Linked DNA regions of Pararhizobium capsulatum DSM 1112. Each later gene encodes a partner of the first gene's protein in a complex. Links are inferred from orthologs where the notes say so. Each region holds a gene or a part of one and is shown in the gene's direction. Other genes may lie near its edges.

Evidence for each region. The genes of interacting proteins can lie anywhere in the genome.
Region 2: the proteins of ccmB (region 1) and ccmE are in contact, whole or in part, in a solved structure (PDB 8CE8), measured with the Escherichia coli proteins. The link is inferred for Pararhizobium capsulatum DSM 1112 from one-to-one orthologs.

The regions. Positions count from the first base shown.
Region 1 is NZ_JAUSVF010000001.1:171,417-179,172, forward strand. What follows is about bases 2,482-5,460. They hold ccmB (heme exporter protein CcmB), read left to right. Parts: upstream 2,482-3,630; coding sequence 3,631-4,290; downstream 4,291-5,460. Other genes in these bases: QO002_RS00840 (hypothetical protein), read right to left, coding at 2,482-2,704; QO002_RS00845 (hypothetical protein), read right to left, coding at 2,726-3,418; QO002_RS00855 (heme ABC transporter permease), read left to right, coding at 4,351-5,112; ccmD (heme exporter protein CcmD), read left to right, coding at 5,115-5,282; QO002_RS00865 (DsbE family thiol:disulfide interchange protein), read left to right, coding at 5,279-5,460. In the rest of the region: aconitate hydratase AcnA, read right to left, coding at 1-661; heme ABC exporter ATP-binding protein CcmA, read left to right, coding at 927-1,565; more of QO002_RS00840, read right to left, coding at 1,997-2,481; more of QO002_RS00865, read left to right, coding at 5,461-5,896; QO002_RS00870 (DUF2585 domain-containing protein), read right to left, coding at 5,893-6,453; QO002_RS00875 (septation protein A), read right to left, coding at 6,483-7,115; signal recognition particle-docking protein FtsY, read right to left, coding at 7,222-7,756. UniProt on the Escherichia coli protein: Required for the export of heme to the periplasm for the biogenesis of c-type cytochromes.
Region 2 is NZ_JAUSVF010000001.1:1,803,448-1,809,709, forward strand. Bases 822-3,804 are described here. They hold ccmE (cytochrome c maturation protein CcmE), read left to right. Parts: upstream 822-2,078; coding sequence 2,079-2,531; downstream 2,532-3,804. Other genes in these bases: QO002_RS08680 (RT0821/Lpp0805 family surface protein), read left to right, coding at 822-843; ccmI (c-type cytochrome biogenesis protein CcmI), read left to right, coding at 937-2,082; QO002_RS08695 (heme lyase CcmF/NrfE family subunit), read left to right, coding at 2,528-3,804. Also shown: QO002_RS08675 (sensor histidine kinase), read left to right, coding at 1-182; more of QO002_RS08680, read left to right, coding at 406-821; more of QO002_RS08695, read left to right, coding at 3,805-4,516; QO002_RS08700 (cytochrome c-type biogenesis protein), read left to right, coding at 4,513-4,977; QO002_RS08705 (Do family serine endopeptidase), read left to right, coding at 5,121-6,262. UniProt on the Escherichia coli protein: Heme chaperone required for the biogenesis of c-type cytochromes. Transiently binds heme delivered by CcmC and transfers the heme to apo-cytochromes in a process facilitated by CcmF and CcmH.

The DNA.
Region 1 (7,756 bases):
TCATGGTCGTGTGGCTGTCGGTGCCGACGCAGGTATCCGGATAAGCGATGATCTCGCCGTCTGCTTCCCTGGTCCAGACCGTCTGTCCCAGATATTCGAGATTGACCTGGTGACAGATGCCGGTGCCGGGCGGGACCACGCGAAAGTTCTTGAAGGCCTGCTGGCCCCACTTGAGGAAGCGGTAGCGCTCGCCATTGCGCTCGTATTCGAGCTCGACGTTGCGGGCAAAAGCATTGGGCGTGCCGAATTCGTCGACGATAACCGAGTGGTCGATAACGAGATCGACGGGAACCAGCGGGTTGATCTTTTCCGGATCGCCGCCGAGCGCCTTGATACCGTCACGCATGGCCGCAAGATCGACAACGGCGGGAACGCCGGTGAAGTCCTGCATCAGCACGCGGGCCGGGCGATAGGCGATCTCGTTTTCGACGAGACCCTTGTTGTTCAGCCACTCGGCGACGGCAAGGATATTTTCCTTGGTGACCGAACGACCGTCTTCGAAGCGCAGCAGGTTTTCCAGCAGCACCTTCATCGAATAGGGAAGATTGGAAACGCCGGCCAGGCCGTTCGCTTCTGCTTTCGGCAGACTATAGTAGACATAGCCTACGCCGTTCACCGAAAGCGTCGAACGACAATTAAAACTGTCAAGGGATTTGGACACTGGATGATACCCCGTTCCGTCTGATCGCCAACAACTGACGTACGAACGCCCGAGCGCTATGAAAGCGCGAAATGGGATGCGGGTACGGCCATTTCCGCTGTCCGTACGTGGAAATCATTCCATGTTCGGCGCTAGGATGAAATTCACGCCGACCGCTGGCGTGTTGGGGCGGTTATAGATAATTTCTGAGAAACGTGCCAGACCAACATTCCCCAAATTGGGACAATTTTTTTGCATTGCGACGAACGTCGTAAAAGGAAGATGAATGCCCCTCAGCCTCGTCGTCGCGGGACTCGGCGCAAAACGCGGTGAGGACCTGATTTTCAAGGATATTTCCTTTGTTCTCGAAGCCGGCGAAGCCTTGATTATCACGGGTCCGAATGGCTCGGGAAAATCTACCCTTTTGCGCGTCGTCGCGGGCCTGCTGTTGCAGGAAGAAGGCACCGTTTCGGCAACGGGAGGAACCCAGGAATTCGGCCATCCCCGCGAGCTCTGCCATTATCTCGGACACCACAACGGCATGAAGCGTGAACTGACGGTGGAGGAAAATCTCACCTTCTGGAAAAAGTTCATGGGTGATTCGGCAGATGGCACTGGTATGGGCGTTTTCCAGGCAGAAGAGGCCGTCGACTTGCCGGGCATCGGCCACTTGCCCTTTGGCTATCTGTCGGCGGGCCAACAGCGTCGCATTGCTTTCGCCAAGCTGCTCGTAGCCCACCGTCCGGTGTGGATTCTCGACGAGCCGACGGCAGCCCTCGACTCCGCTGCGGACACTTTGTTGGCAAAGTTGATTTCCGCTCACCAAAGGAGTGGCGGCATCGTACTTGCTGCAACGCACCAGCCTCTTGCGCTTCAGAACGCCTCTGAGTTGGCAATGACCGGTTTTATTGGATTGTCTGACTAGAATTTGTCAGGGAAAAGCGGAAACCGTTTTCCCCGAAAAGATAAACGAAAACAAAAGAATCTAGCGAATACCCTGGTTCAATCCGAACCGGACATCCTCTAGATTTACCGAAATCGTGTGGCTATCGGGAGCGATCTGACCTCTCGCGAGTCGACCACCGCAGGTCTGCCCGCGCAGTGTCGACTTCTGTTTCGATAGCCTGAGAAATCTGTTTCGCCTTAGCGACCTTGTCAAAACCTGATAAGCCCGCCGCTCTCGCCAAGGATTCAAACTGAGGCAAGAGGCGACCGGCATCACTTTTGGCAGGTCGGGTTCCAGTCCGTTCCATTTGTTCTGGTTTGACAAGGGCCTTGAGCGTAGCGTCGATATCTAACTCAGGCAACTCTTTGACCACCAGCGCTCGCGGTTCATCGAGCCTCAGGATGCCTGGATTATGTGCGACGATGGCGTTCACCAGCTGTCGGCGCAGTTCGGGGTTTGGCGTCCATATGCTCGTGGAGCTGTCCCCTGGCGGTTTTCATGTCTTCATCCATTATATGCCTGTACGCCAGCGCGACAGCCTTGCATCCGTCGTCGCTTCTTGCCTGCTCCCATTCTTCGGCGTTCACAAACAGGTCGATCGCCAATGATGCCATTGCTTTGATGCTTTCTCTGTCATGAAGGTTATCGAGGTGACCGCACATCTCAAGGACGGCAGCCCCCTGTTCGGCCCCATGCCCTTCCAATACATTCCGGACGATCCGAGTCTGAGCCTCTGGGGTTAGCAATTCAAGCCCGGGCGTGGCCGTTCGTATCCAATCGATTGCGGTGGGATTTGAACCGATATCCCAATTTACGTCATCGAAGATGAGCTCTTGAGGAAAGGTCTTTGCATGCAGGTCGTTCTTCAATCTGCCTGCGGCAGCAATTGTGGAGTAATACCGACCCAAAGCATGAGTTTGGTCATTGATAATGGCATGCGTATTTTTGTTGAGGCGACTAAGAAGGTTAAGATCACGTACAGATTTTCTGTCGTCACCATCATGTGGCGTCGCCAGATCGATGAAGGATTCTGTTGGCAGATCTTTGAGCCCAGCAAAGGCCCTGGAATCGTCAGAAGCATTATCGGTAGTCTTTTTTTCAGGATGGTCTTCAACCATTTCCCCCCTCCACTATTGTCCCTAGCGACCCCGTTCTGCACCTCGCGGCCTCTCGTCATAGTGCCGATCATCTACGCTTTGAGTATGCCTTTCTGACGCGGTTTGTCGCCCTTCCGCTGAAGCAGTCCGCTCGTTCAGGTTCTGAAGACAGTTATCAAGGTTAGCATCGGCTCTCGCCATTTCTGCCAGCCTGCGCCTATCCGCGTCTGTATGGAATTCCGCTGTGTGTTCAAGAGCGTGAAACCTTAAATCCAAATCTCCGTCGTGAGAATATCGTTCGCTTTGCGGGAGGTTTCTTATCTGATCTTCGAAATAGTCCAAAACATTCTTCACAACGAAGGACGCCTGGTGTGGAGTGAGTTTTTCTTTAGTAACCTCAGAAATTATCTGAGCCTGATAATAGCTATTTTCTATGTTTGGTATCTGACCAATTACAAATTTTCTAATTTCCAGAGATTTTATTGGCTCATGATTTTCAGATTTTATACTTTGGGTTATTACACTTTGTGCAAACATTGACCCAAGTTCAATATGCTTATCCATTGCATGATAAAGGGCAGCCTTGTCTTCTTTAGCCAAATTCGAATGCAAATGAGCAAGATCATCGGCTGCCCTGCGCCTTATTGGATGTTCAAATCGATCCGGCATCAAAAATTCATCGAGAATGAGCTTGCCGACCTGTTCGGAAGGAGTTCTTTGTATAGGATCTGGCAAGGTCCACCTCTCCATTCGTAAGAAACCAGGAAGATCAATCCGATTGTAATTATATCTTCCTAAAGTTGCGACTAAGATCGCCTTTCATTTGTAACAGGCCGCTGTAATCTGCAGATTGACCCTTGCTCCCGCTATCGCCGCTTGATTTTTCACGAACCTGATGCTTTTTGCGGTTGAGGCACAGAGCTGTGGCTCCGAGCTAGGAACAGCATTTGATCGCCCTCTTCCTCCGCGACCTGAAACTCTCAACACGATCCGGTGGCGGCGCCCTGATCGGCGTCCTGTTCTTCCTGACGGTCATTGCCGTCGTGCCTTTCGCCGTCGGGCCAGACCTCAACCTGCTTTCGCGCATCGGCCCCGCCATCCTCTGGATCGGCGCCCTGCTCTCCTGCCTTCTCGGCCTTGATCGGCTGTTCCAAGCGGAGCGTGAGGATGGGTCACTCGATCTGATCCTGATGCAGGAAACGCCGCTGGTGCTGACAGTGCTGGTCAAATGTCTCGCCCACTGGACAGCCTCCGGCCTGCCGCTGGTCATTGCCGCCCCGCTGCTCGGCCTGTTCATGAATATGGACGGCACTGCTATCGCCGCAACCATGCTGACGCTTCTGGTCGGCACGCCGGCCATCACCTTCATCGGAGCAGCAGGAGCGGGTATTGCCGTCGCCCTGCCGCGCGGTGGGCTACTCGTTTCGATCCTGGTGTTACCACTTGCCATCCCCGTACTGATCTTCGGTGTCAGCGCGGCCTATGCGGCGGTACAGGACCCAGCCCCGTTCCTGCCACCGCTCCTGATCTTGATCGCCATCACCCTGTTCTTCGCGGTGATTGGCCCCGTCGCGGCGGCGGCGGCGCTGCGTTCCTCGTCAGACTGACAGAAATGTGGTTGACCCCGATCAATTGAAGCAGGAAGCAATCCGCGTTAAAGAACCATCATGACCGACAACAGCCTTGCTATCCGAAAATTCAGCGACCTCGCCAACCCGACGCGGTTCTTGGCGCTATCAGGGCGTATCCTGCCCTGGCTGATCGGCGTAACCGCGCTTTTCTTTGTCGTCGGCCTCTATCTCGCCTTCACCACCGAAGGTGATTACCAACAAGGCGAAACCGTGCGGATCATGTATATCCATGTGCCCGCCGCCTGGCTGTCGATGATGTGTTACACGGTCATGGCCATCTCGGCCCTCGGCACGCTTGTTTGGCGCCATCCGTTGGCCGATGTCTCCGCCAAGGCCGCCGCGCCGATCGGCGCGGCCTTTACGCTGATGGCGCTGATTACCGGCTCGCTCTGGGGCAAGCCGATGTGGGGCACCTGGTGGGTCTGGGATGCGCGGCTCACCTCCGTCTTCGTACTGTTCCTGATGTATCTCGGCCTCATCGCGCTCAACCGGGCGATGGACGAGCCCGGCAAGGCTGCCAAGGTCTGCGCCATCCTCATCCTGATCGGCTTCGTCAACATCCCGATCATCAAGTTTTCGGTCGAGTGGTGGAACACACTGCACCAGCCGGCAAGCGTCATGCGCCTGGGTGGACCGACCATCGATCCCGAATTTCTGCGACCGCTGCTGGTGATGGCGATCGCCTTCACCCTTTTGTTCTTCACCTTGCATATAGCTGCCATGCGCAACGAAATCTTGCGCCGCCGGGTCACAGCACTGCGCCGGCAGGCGGCGCGTAATATTGGCCGGGAGGCTTGAGCATGTCGGGACATCTCGCCTATGTCGCCGCAAGCTACGGCGCTGCCACAATTCTCATTCTGGCTCTGATCGGCTGGGTATTCCTTGACGGTCGCGCACGCCGGAGAGAATTAAAGACGCTCGAAGACGCCGGCATCCGCCGCCGGTCCGAAGGCAAGCCCACATCATGACCGACGAAACCCGGACAACGAACAGCGAAGTCGCGGAACGGCCGAGCAAGGCGCGCTATGTGCTGGCGCTGCTGCCGCTTGCTATCTTTGGAGCCCTTGCCGCCGTGTTCTGGAGCCAGCTCGATTCCGGCCGCGACATCAGCGAAATCCCTTCCGCTCTCATCGGCACGAAAGCCCCGAGCCTCGACATGCCACCGCTCGAAGGCGCGAACCTCAGCGGAGCCCCCATGCCGGCGCTCACCGACGCCGCGATCAAGGGCAAGCTGACGCTCGTCAACATCTGGGCGTCCTGGTGCATTCCCTGTCGCGAGGAAAACCCGATAATCCTCGATCTCGCTAAAGACCCACGCCTGCAAGTCGTCGGCATCAACTACAAGGACAAGACGGGAAACGCGCTGAGCTTCCTCGGCGAACTCGGCAATCCGTTCTCCGCCATCGGCGTTGATCCGCGCGGCAAGGCGGCGATCGACTGGGGTGTCTACGGAATTCCGGAATCCTATCTCGTCGGCGCAGACGGAACGATCCTGTACAAGCGCGTCGGCCCATTCGATGACCGCAGCCTGAAGGAAGGGCTCTTTCCGGCGATTGAAGCCGCGCTGGCAGGCAAGAGCTAGATCCCGCTCTGCCACGCCTTCACGGATTCCAGCGGATAAACCAGCATCAGCACGTTGAGTGTGAGATTGTCGCGGATCAGCCAGCCGGTGAAAAGCTCGAAGACGATAGCGACGGCCACCGTGACCAACACCGGCATACGCCAGGCAAAGAAGAATCCAGCGGCCATGAAGATTGTATCCATTACCGAATTCAGGATGCTGTCGCCGTAATAATCCAGCGAGATGGTCGCCGTTCGGTAGCGGTCGATGATGATGGGCGAATTCTCAAGAAGCTCCCAACCGCTTTCGATCAGCACCGCAAATAGCAGCCGCGCCGCCAGCGGCTTTCCGCGAAACAGCAGGTGCGCAATGCCGTAGAAGATGAAGCCGTGGATGATGTGGGACGGCGTGTACCAATCGGCCAGATGCTGCGAATTACCGGGGCTGTTGACCACCGGTTCGAACAGTTTGACGTAGCCGCAGGTGCAGATCGGCGTGCGGCCCATCCAGTATTGCGCCAATGCCTGAACAATCAGGACAGCGAGACAGACGAGCAGCCAGAGCGTCGTGTGCCGCATCGTCCTGTCATGATTCGGCAAAACGGCGCTCAAGCGTCAGCTTCCTGGTCGAGCGAGTGCTTCATGATCAGCGGCATTTGCGACAGCGTGAAGAGCACGGTGATCGGCATCGTGCCCCAGACCTTGAAGGCCACCCAGAAATCCGTCGAGAAATTGCGCCAGACGACTTCATTCATGATGGCGAGGAACACGAAGAAGATGCCCCAACGGATGGTGAGCTTTCGCCAACCGGCCTCATCCAGCCGAAAGGCAGAATGGAAAACATAGCCGAGCAGCGATTTGCCGAAGAGCAGACCGCCAAGCAGGATGACACCGAACAGCGAATTGACGATGGTCGGCTTCATCTTGATGAAGGTGTCGTTCTGCAGATAGAGCGTCAGAGCGCCAAAAATGAAGACGACGATACCGGAAATCAGCGGCATGATCGGCAGCGTACGGGTGAATATCCACGACACGGTGAGCGCGAGAGCAGTTGCGGCCATGAACAGTCCGGTCGCGATGAAAATCGGACCACCGAGCTCAGTCAGCGCCGGAAAATGCGCGCCCAGCCATTCGCCCCGCGCATTGGCGAAGAAGAACACCACCAGCGGGCCAAGCTCCAGAACCATCTTGAGAAGCGGGCTGATTTCCTTGCGCGGCTTTGCAGCCTCGATAGACGACATTGCAGTTTCCTTGGCAGACAAGCCTTGAGCCCCGGTATGATCGCAATCACGGCGCGATCGGTTTCTCCGGCAATAACATCAGCAAAACGGCAAAACTATATCCGGGTCAATGGGGGATGCCGGCGATCGCCTCGGCAAAATCCCTGGCCTCGAACGGCTCGAGATCATCGACACCCTCGCCGACACCGATGAAATAGACCGGCAGCTTATGCTTGGCCGAGATCGCAACGAGAATGCCGCCCCGCGCGGTACCGTCAAGCTTGGTCATGATCAGGCCGTTGACGCCAGCGACATTGCGGAAAATCTCGACCTGATTGAGGGCGTTCTGGCCTGTCGTCGCGTCGAGCGTCTGCAGCACGGTATGGGGCGCATCCGGATCGAGCTTGCCGAGCACGCGGACGATCTTTTCAAGTTCCGCCATCAGTTCCGTGCGGTTCTGAAGGCGCCCGGCCGTATCGATGATCAGCACGTCGCTCTTCTTCAGCCGCGCCTGCTCGAAAGCTTCATAGGCGAGACCAGCGGCATCAGCGCCGAGTTTCGAGGAAACGATGTCGGAGTTGGTGCGCTCGGCCCAGATTTTCAGCTGCTCGATGGCTGCCGCGCGAAACGTGTCGCCGGCGGCGAGCATGACCTTGAGACCG
Region 2 (6,262 bases), 1.6 Mb from region 1 along the record:
AGCCGGAACAGATCGCCATTGCCATCAAGCGGGGCAAGCGGCTTGATGAAAGCAAACCGGGAACCGGGCTCGGCCTGTCTATCGTCAAGGAAATTGCCGGTGAGTATCACGGCAAGCTCGGGCTCTCTCGTGCGGAAATCGGTGGCCTGAGAGCGCAGCTCATTTTACCGGGCGTAAGCTGAGCTTTATTCACCCGCACTGCAAAACAAACGTGACTTTTTTGACAGGGTTGTCTGCAAAATAAGCAAAAGCTTGTGCGAATACGGCACCCCCAAGGATCAAAGGTTGCCTGCCTGCTGAGCAAATGCAAAAAAGACGGGAGTCACGGAGTCGTGCTTTGGCCCAGAAGAGTGGAAGCGCGATGATGAACACGACGCAAACGCGAGAGCTGGATAGTCCCGCATCATGAACCAGAACGTCTGCTTGACCCTTTCCGCGACCGCAAGAGCAGGTGTTGTGCTTGCGGGCTGCGCATTGCTGCTCGGCAGCTGCGCATCGACTGGGGCAGTGGGCAGCACGCAGGTCGCTGCCGGGTCAGCATCCTATATCGCCGCCCTCGGCGGCGGCATCGTCGGGCACGAGAGCAACCTTTCCTTGAGCAAGGCCGATCGCCAGCGCGCGCTTGAGGCCGAGTATCGCGCGCTTGAGGCGGCGCCGGGCGGTCAACCTGTCGTGTGGCAGGGCTCGGGCGTCAGTGGTTCGGTCGTGGCGACAGCCCCCTATCAGGTTGGTTCCCAGAACTGCCGCCAGTACAGCCACACAGTCTCGGTCAAAGGGCAGGACAATGTTGCGCGTGGCGTGGCCTGCCGCAACGGCGATGGCAGCTGGACGCCTCTTACCTGACGATTACGTCCTCTTGCGGCGAAACGCCTCAAATTTCGACCAGAACTGGTTTTCCAGTTGGAAAGCCGGGGTGCGCATAGTAATTGATCGCACATGCTGTTCTGGATCCTCGTTCCCATCCTGACGGCGGCTGTCGCCGCCGTTCTGCTTCTGCCGCTGATGCGGGCGGATGCGCGCACCGAAATTCCGCAATCCCACGATGTCGAGGTCTATCGCGACCAGCTGGCCGAGCTGAAGCGTGACACGGCCAATGGTCTGATTTCCGGAGACGAAGCCGAGTTTGCACGCGCTGAAGTGGCGCGGCGGTTGCTCGTGGCAAGCGATGCCGTCAAGATGGCTGCACCTGTTGCCAGGCGCCGGGCAAACCGGATTGCACAGGCTGCAGTTATCGTCTTTCTGCCGCTAACGGGGCTCTGTCTTTACTTGGCGACGGGGCGTCCGGACATGCCGGATGCGCCGCTCGCCGCTCGCCTTGCCAACCCCGGCGACGATATCAACATTCTGGTTGCCAAGGCTGAGCAGCATCTTGTCAAGAACCCCGAAGACGGGGCGGGATGGGACCTGCTGGCGCCGATCTACTTTCGGGAAGGCCGGGTGGAAGACGCAGGCGCGGCATATCAGAATGCGATCCGGATTCTTGGGCCCACTCCAGCCCGGCTGGGCGGCTATGCCGAGAGCCTGATTGCACTTTCGGGTGGGTTGGTGACTGTCGATGCCCAAGCGGCATTGAAGCAGTCTCTGGCGATCGAGCCGGATGACCCGCGCTCCGAATATTATCTGGCGCTGGGTCTGAAGCAGCAGGGCAAGACCGAGGAAGCCCGCAACGCTTTTGAAGCGCTCGTGCGCTCGTCACCGGCCGAAGCGCCTTGGTTGCCACTCGTCAACAGCCATCTGGCAGAATTGCAAGGCGCTGCAGTGATGGGGGAGCGTGCGCAGAGCGCACCCGGCAATCCGACGCAAGCGGATGTTGCTGCTGCCCAGACGATGAGCGGTTCCGATCGCAACGCGATGATCGAGGGCATGGTCTCCAATCTTGCTGAAAAGCTGGAGCAGGACCCCAATAATTTCGAAGGCTGGATGCGGATCATTCGTTCCTACACCGTGCTCGACCGAAAGGCTGATGCGAGCGAGGCATTGCGCCGCGGACTTGCGGTGTTTCCTGCGGAAAGCCAGGAGGGGCGCGGCCTGCTGGCGCTTGCCCGCGAACTCGGCCTTTCCGCCGACAAGGATGTGAAATGACCCGGAAGCAGAAGAGACTGGCAGTTATTTGCGGCGGTGTCGGTTTCATCCTGGCAGCCGTGCTGCTCGTGATGTTCGCCTTCAGCCAGTCGGTGGCCTATTTCTATGTGCCGGGCGATCTTGAGAAGACCACGCTTGCACCTGGAACGCGCATTCGCCTGGGGGGGCTGGTGGAAGACGGCTCTGTCAAACGTGGCGAGGGTACGACGATCAGCTTTGTGGTTACCGACACGATCAGCACTGTACCCGTAAGTTATACCGGAATTCTGCCGGACCTTTTCCGCGAAGGCCAGGGGGTCGTGGCGGAAGGTGCTTTTGATGCCGGTGGCAAGCTCTTTGTTGCTGATACCGTTCTTGCCAAGCATGATGAGACCTACATGCCGAAGGACGTGGCCGACAGGTTGAAGGCCCAGGGCGTTTCGCTCGGCGGCAAGGAGACGATCCGATGATTATCGAGTTCGGTCATTATGCGCTGGTACTGGCGCTTGCGACCTCGATCCTGCAGTCGCTGCTGCCTGTTATCGGCGCCTGGCGGGGCGAGCGGTCACTGATGCAGAGTGGCACGACCGCTGCAATCACAAGCTTTGCACTGGTGGCGCTTTCCTTTGCGGTTTTGACCTATGCGCATGTGACGTCCGATTTCTCGGTGGCGAACGTGTGGGAGAACTCCCACTCGATGATCCCGCTGCTCTATAAATATTCGGGTGTCTGGGGGAACCACGAAGGCTCGATGCTGCTCTGGCTGCTGATCCTGACGTTGTTCTCCGCGCTTGTGGCGGTCTTTGGCCGCAATCTGCCGGATACGTTGCGGGCAAATGTGCTCGGCGTGCAGGCCTGGATTGCCACCGCCTTCAGTTTGTTCATCCTGTTGACCTCGAACCCATTTAACCGGCTGATGCCGGCGCCGGGCGAAGGCCGCGATCTCAATCCGGTCCTCCAGGATGTGGGTCTCGCGATCCATCCGCCACTGCTTTATCTCGGCTATGTCGGGTTTTCGGTTTGTTTTTCCTTTGCGGTGGCCGCGCTGATCGACGGCCGGATTGACGCGGCATGGGCGCGCTGGGTGAGGCCCTGGACGCTGGCCGCCTGGACATTTCTGACAGCCGGTATCGCCATGGGGTCCTACTGGGCTTACTACGAACTCGGTTGGGGTGGCTGGTGGTTCTGGGATCCGGTCGAAAACGCATCCTTCATGCCGTGGCTTGCGGGCACGGCATTGCTTCACTCGGCGCTGGTGATGGAAAAGCGGGAGGCCTTGAAGATATGGACGGTGCTTCTGGCGATCCTGACCTTCTCCCTGTCGCTGCTTGGAACGTTCCTTGTGCGATCCGGGGTGCTGACCTCGGTCCACGCGTTTGCCAATGATCCGACCCGCGGCATTTTCATCCTCGTCATTCTCGTGCTCTTTATCGGTGGTGCGCTCTCGCTGTTTGCTTTCAGGGCTGTGCGGCTCAAAGCGGGTGGCCTGTTTGCTCCGATTTCGAGAGAAGGGGCGTTGGTCTATAACAATCTCATCCTGACGACAGCGGCGGCAACGGTTCTCACCGGAACGCTCTATCCACTGGCGCTGGAGGCATTGACCGGCGCCAAGATTTCGGTCGGACCGCCGTTCTTCAACATGACTTTCGGGTTGCTGATGCTGCCGCTGCTGCTGGCGGTTCCATTTGGACCCTTGCTTGCCTGGAAGCGCGGCGATTTGCTTGGAGCGGCACAGCGGCTCTTTGCGGCAATCGGGCTTGGGCTGGCGGTTGCTCTCGGTGTGTTCTATGCGCGCTATGGCGGGCCGGTGATGGCGGCTGCCGGTATCGGCTTGGGCATTTATCTGATTGCGGGTTCTCTGACCGATCTGGTTTTGCGTGCCGGGATCGGGAGGTTGCCATTGGCAACTGCGTGGGCGCGGCTGAAGGGCCTGCCGCGTTCCTCCTTCGGAACAACGCTTGCCCACGCCGGCGTTGGCGTCACGCTGATAGGGATCGTGGCGGTCACTGCCTACGAGACGGAGACGATCGTCGAGATGAAGCCGGGCACGACGGTCGAGGCGGGCGGTTTTACGCTGCGTTTTGACGGAATGCGCGAAGGCAACGGGCCGAACTTCACGGAAGAGTCCGCGCATTTCGACATCCTGAGCGGCGGTGTCGTGGTGAGCGACTTCTGGTCCTCCAAGCGCATCTACACGGCACGTCGCATGCCGACGACGGAGGCGGGTATCCGCACCTTCGGCACCAGTCAACTCTATGTTTCGCTCGGCGATCCCGCGCCCGATGGTGCGATGGTGATACGCATCTGGTGGAAGCCGTTTATCCTCTGCATCTGGGGTGGGGCAGTGCTGATGATGATTGGTGGAGCTATTTCACTCAGCGATAGGCGCCTCCGCGTTGGGGTGCCGAAGAAGGCGAAGCCGCAACCGAAACTTGTCCTGGAGCCGGCCGAATGATGCGTCGGTCTATCCTTGCCCTGATCGTCCTTCTGTTGGCGGCGCCGGCATTTGCCGTCAATCCGGATGAGGTGATGAAGGACCCGGCGCTCGAGGCGCGCGCCCGCGCGCTTTCCGGCCAACTGCGCTGCATGGTTTGCCAGAACCAGTCGATTGACGATTCCAATGCCGAGCTCGCCAAAGATCTGAGAGTACTCGTGCGGGAGCGCATTGCCGGTGGCGATAGTGACGAGCAGGTGATCGCCTATGTCGTGTCCCGCTACGGCGAATTCGTCCTTCTGAAGCCACGCTTTGAAACCAAGACGCTTGTTCTTTGGGGAACGCCCGTGGCCTTGCTGGTTATCGGCGCCATCGCAATGGCTCTTGCCGCGCGTCGCAGGACCGGAAAGATAACCGGAACCGCGCTGACTTCCGATGAAAAGGCGCGTCTCGACGCGTTGCTCAAGGACGAAACCACCTGATATCGCGGATTATTTTTCGCCCGTTCGAACATTACCAAAAATTCATTCGGCGGACACGCATCGGTAAGGTGGCTGCGCCTATTTCTTATCTCAACGATCGCTTTCCCCTCGCGATCTGTTCCAGAAGAGAAAAGGCAAATTCGATGTTCAAGCCCTCGCGCCCCTCCCTGAAAACCGTGTTGAAGACATCGACCGTGGCCGGTCTTGCGGCGGTCATGCTGTCGACGGGTATCCCCGCTGCCATCACCCATTCCTTTGCCGCTCCGGTCAAGGTTGAAGCCCCGCAGGTTCCGAGCTTTGCCGACGTAGTCGACGCCGTTTCGCCGGCCGTCGTTTCGGTTCGTGTCCAGTCGCGCGCCAATCCTGTTTCCGACGACGCGTCCAACGGCTTCAGCTTCGACTTCGGCGGTCCCGGCTTTGATGAACTGCCGGACGATCATCCGCTGAAGCGTTTCTTCCGTGAATTCGGTGGCCCGAACGGTGGTGGCGATCGCCACGCTGAGCGTGACCGTCCGCATCTCGGCAAGCCCGGCCCCGGCCGCCTGCGTCCGACCTCGCAGGGCTCCGGCTTCTTCATCACCGAAGATGGCTACCTCGTTACCAACAATCACGTCGTTTCCGACGGTTCTGCGTTTACGGTCGTTCTCAACGACGGTACAGAGCTTGATGCCAAGCTAATCGGCAAGGACAGCCGCACCGATCTGGCCGTGCTGAAGGTCGATGACAAGCGCAAGTTCACCTACGTAAACTGGGCTGACGACAGCAAGGTTCGCGTTGGCGACTGGGTCGTTGCCGTCGGCAATCCTTTCGGTCTTGGCGGTACGGTGACGTCGGGCATCGTTTCGGCTCGCGGCCGTGATATCGGCTCCGGCCCATACGACGACTACCTGCAGGTTGATGCGGCCGTGAACCGTGGTAACTCGGGCGGCCCGACCTTCAACCTCTCTGGCGAAGTTGTCGGCATCAACACCGCGATCTTCTCGCCTTCCGGCGGCAATGTCGGTATCGCCTTCGCGATCCCGGCCTCGGTTGCCAAGGATGTCGTTGCCGACCTGATGAAGGATGGCTCGGTCTCGCGCGGCTGGCTCGGCGTGCAGATCCAGCCGGTCAACAAGGACATCGCCGACTCGCTCGGTCTGGCAGAGGCCAGCGGGGCGCTTGTCGTCGAACCCCAGGCCGGATCGCCCGGTGAAAAGGCTGGCATCAAGAAGGGTGACGTCGTCACCGCCGTCAATGGCGATCCGATCAAGGGTCCGCGCGAGCTTGCCCGCAAGATCGCGACGAT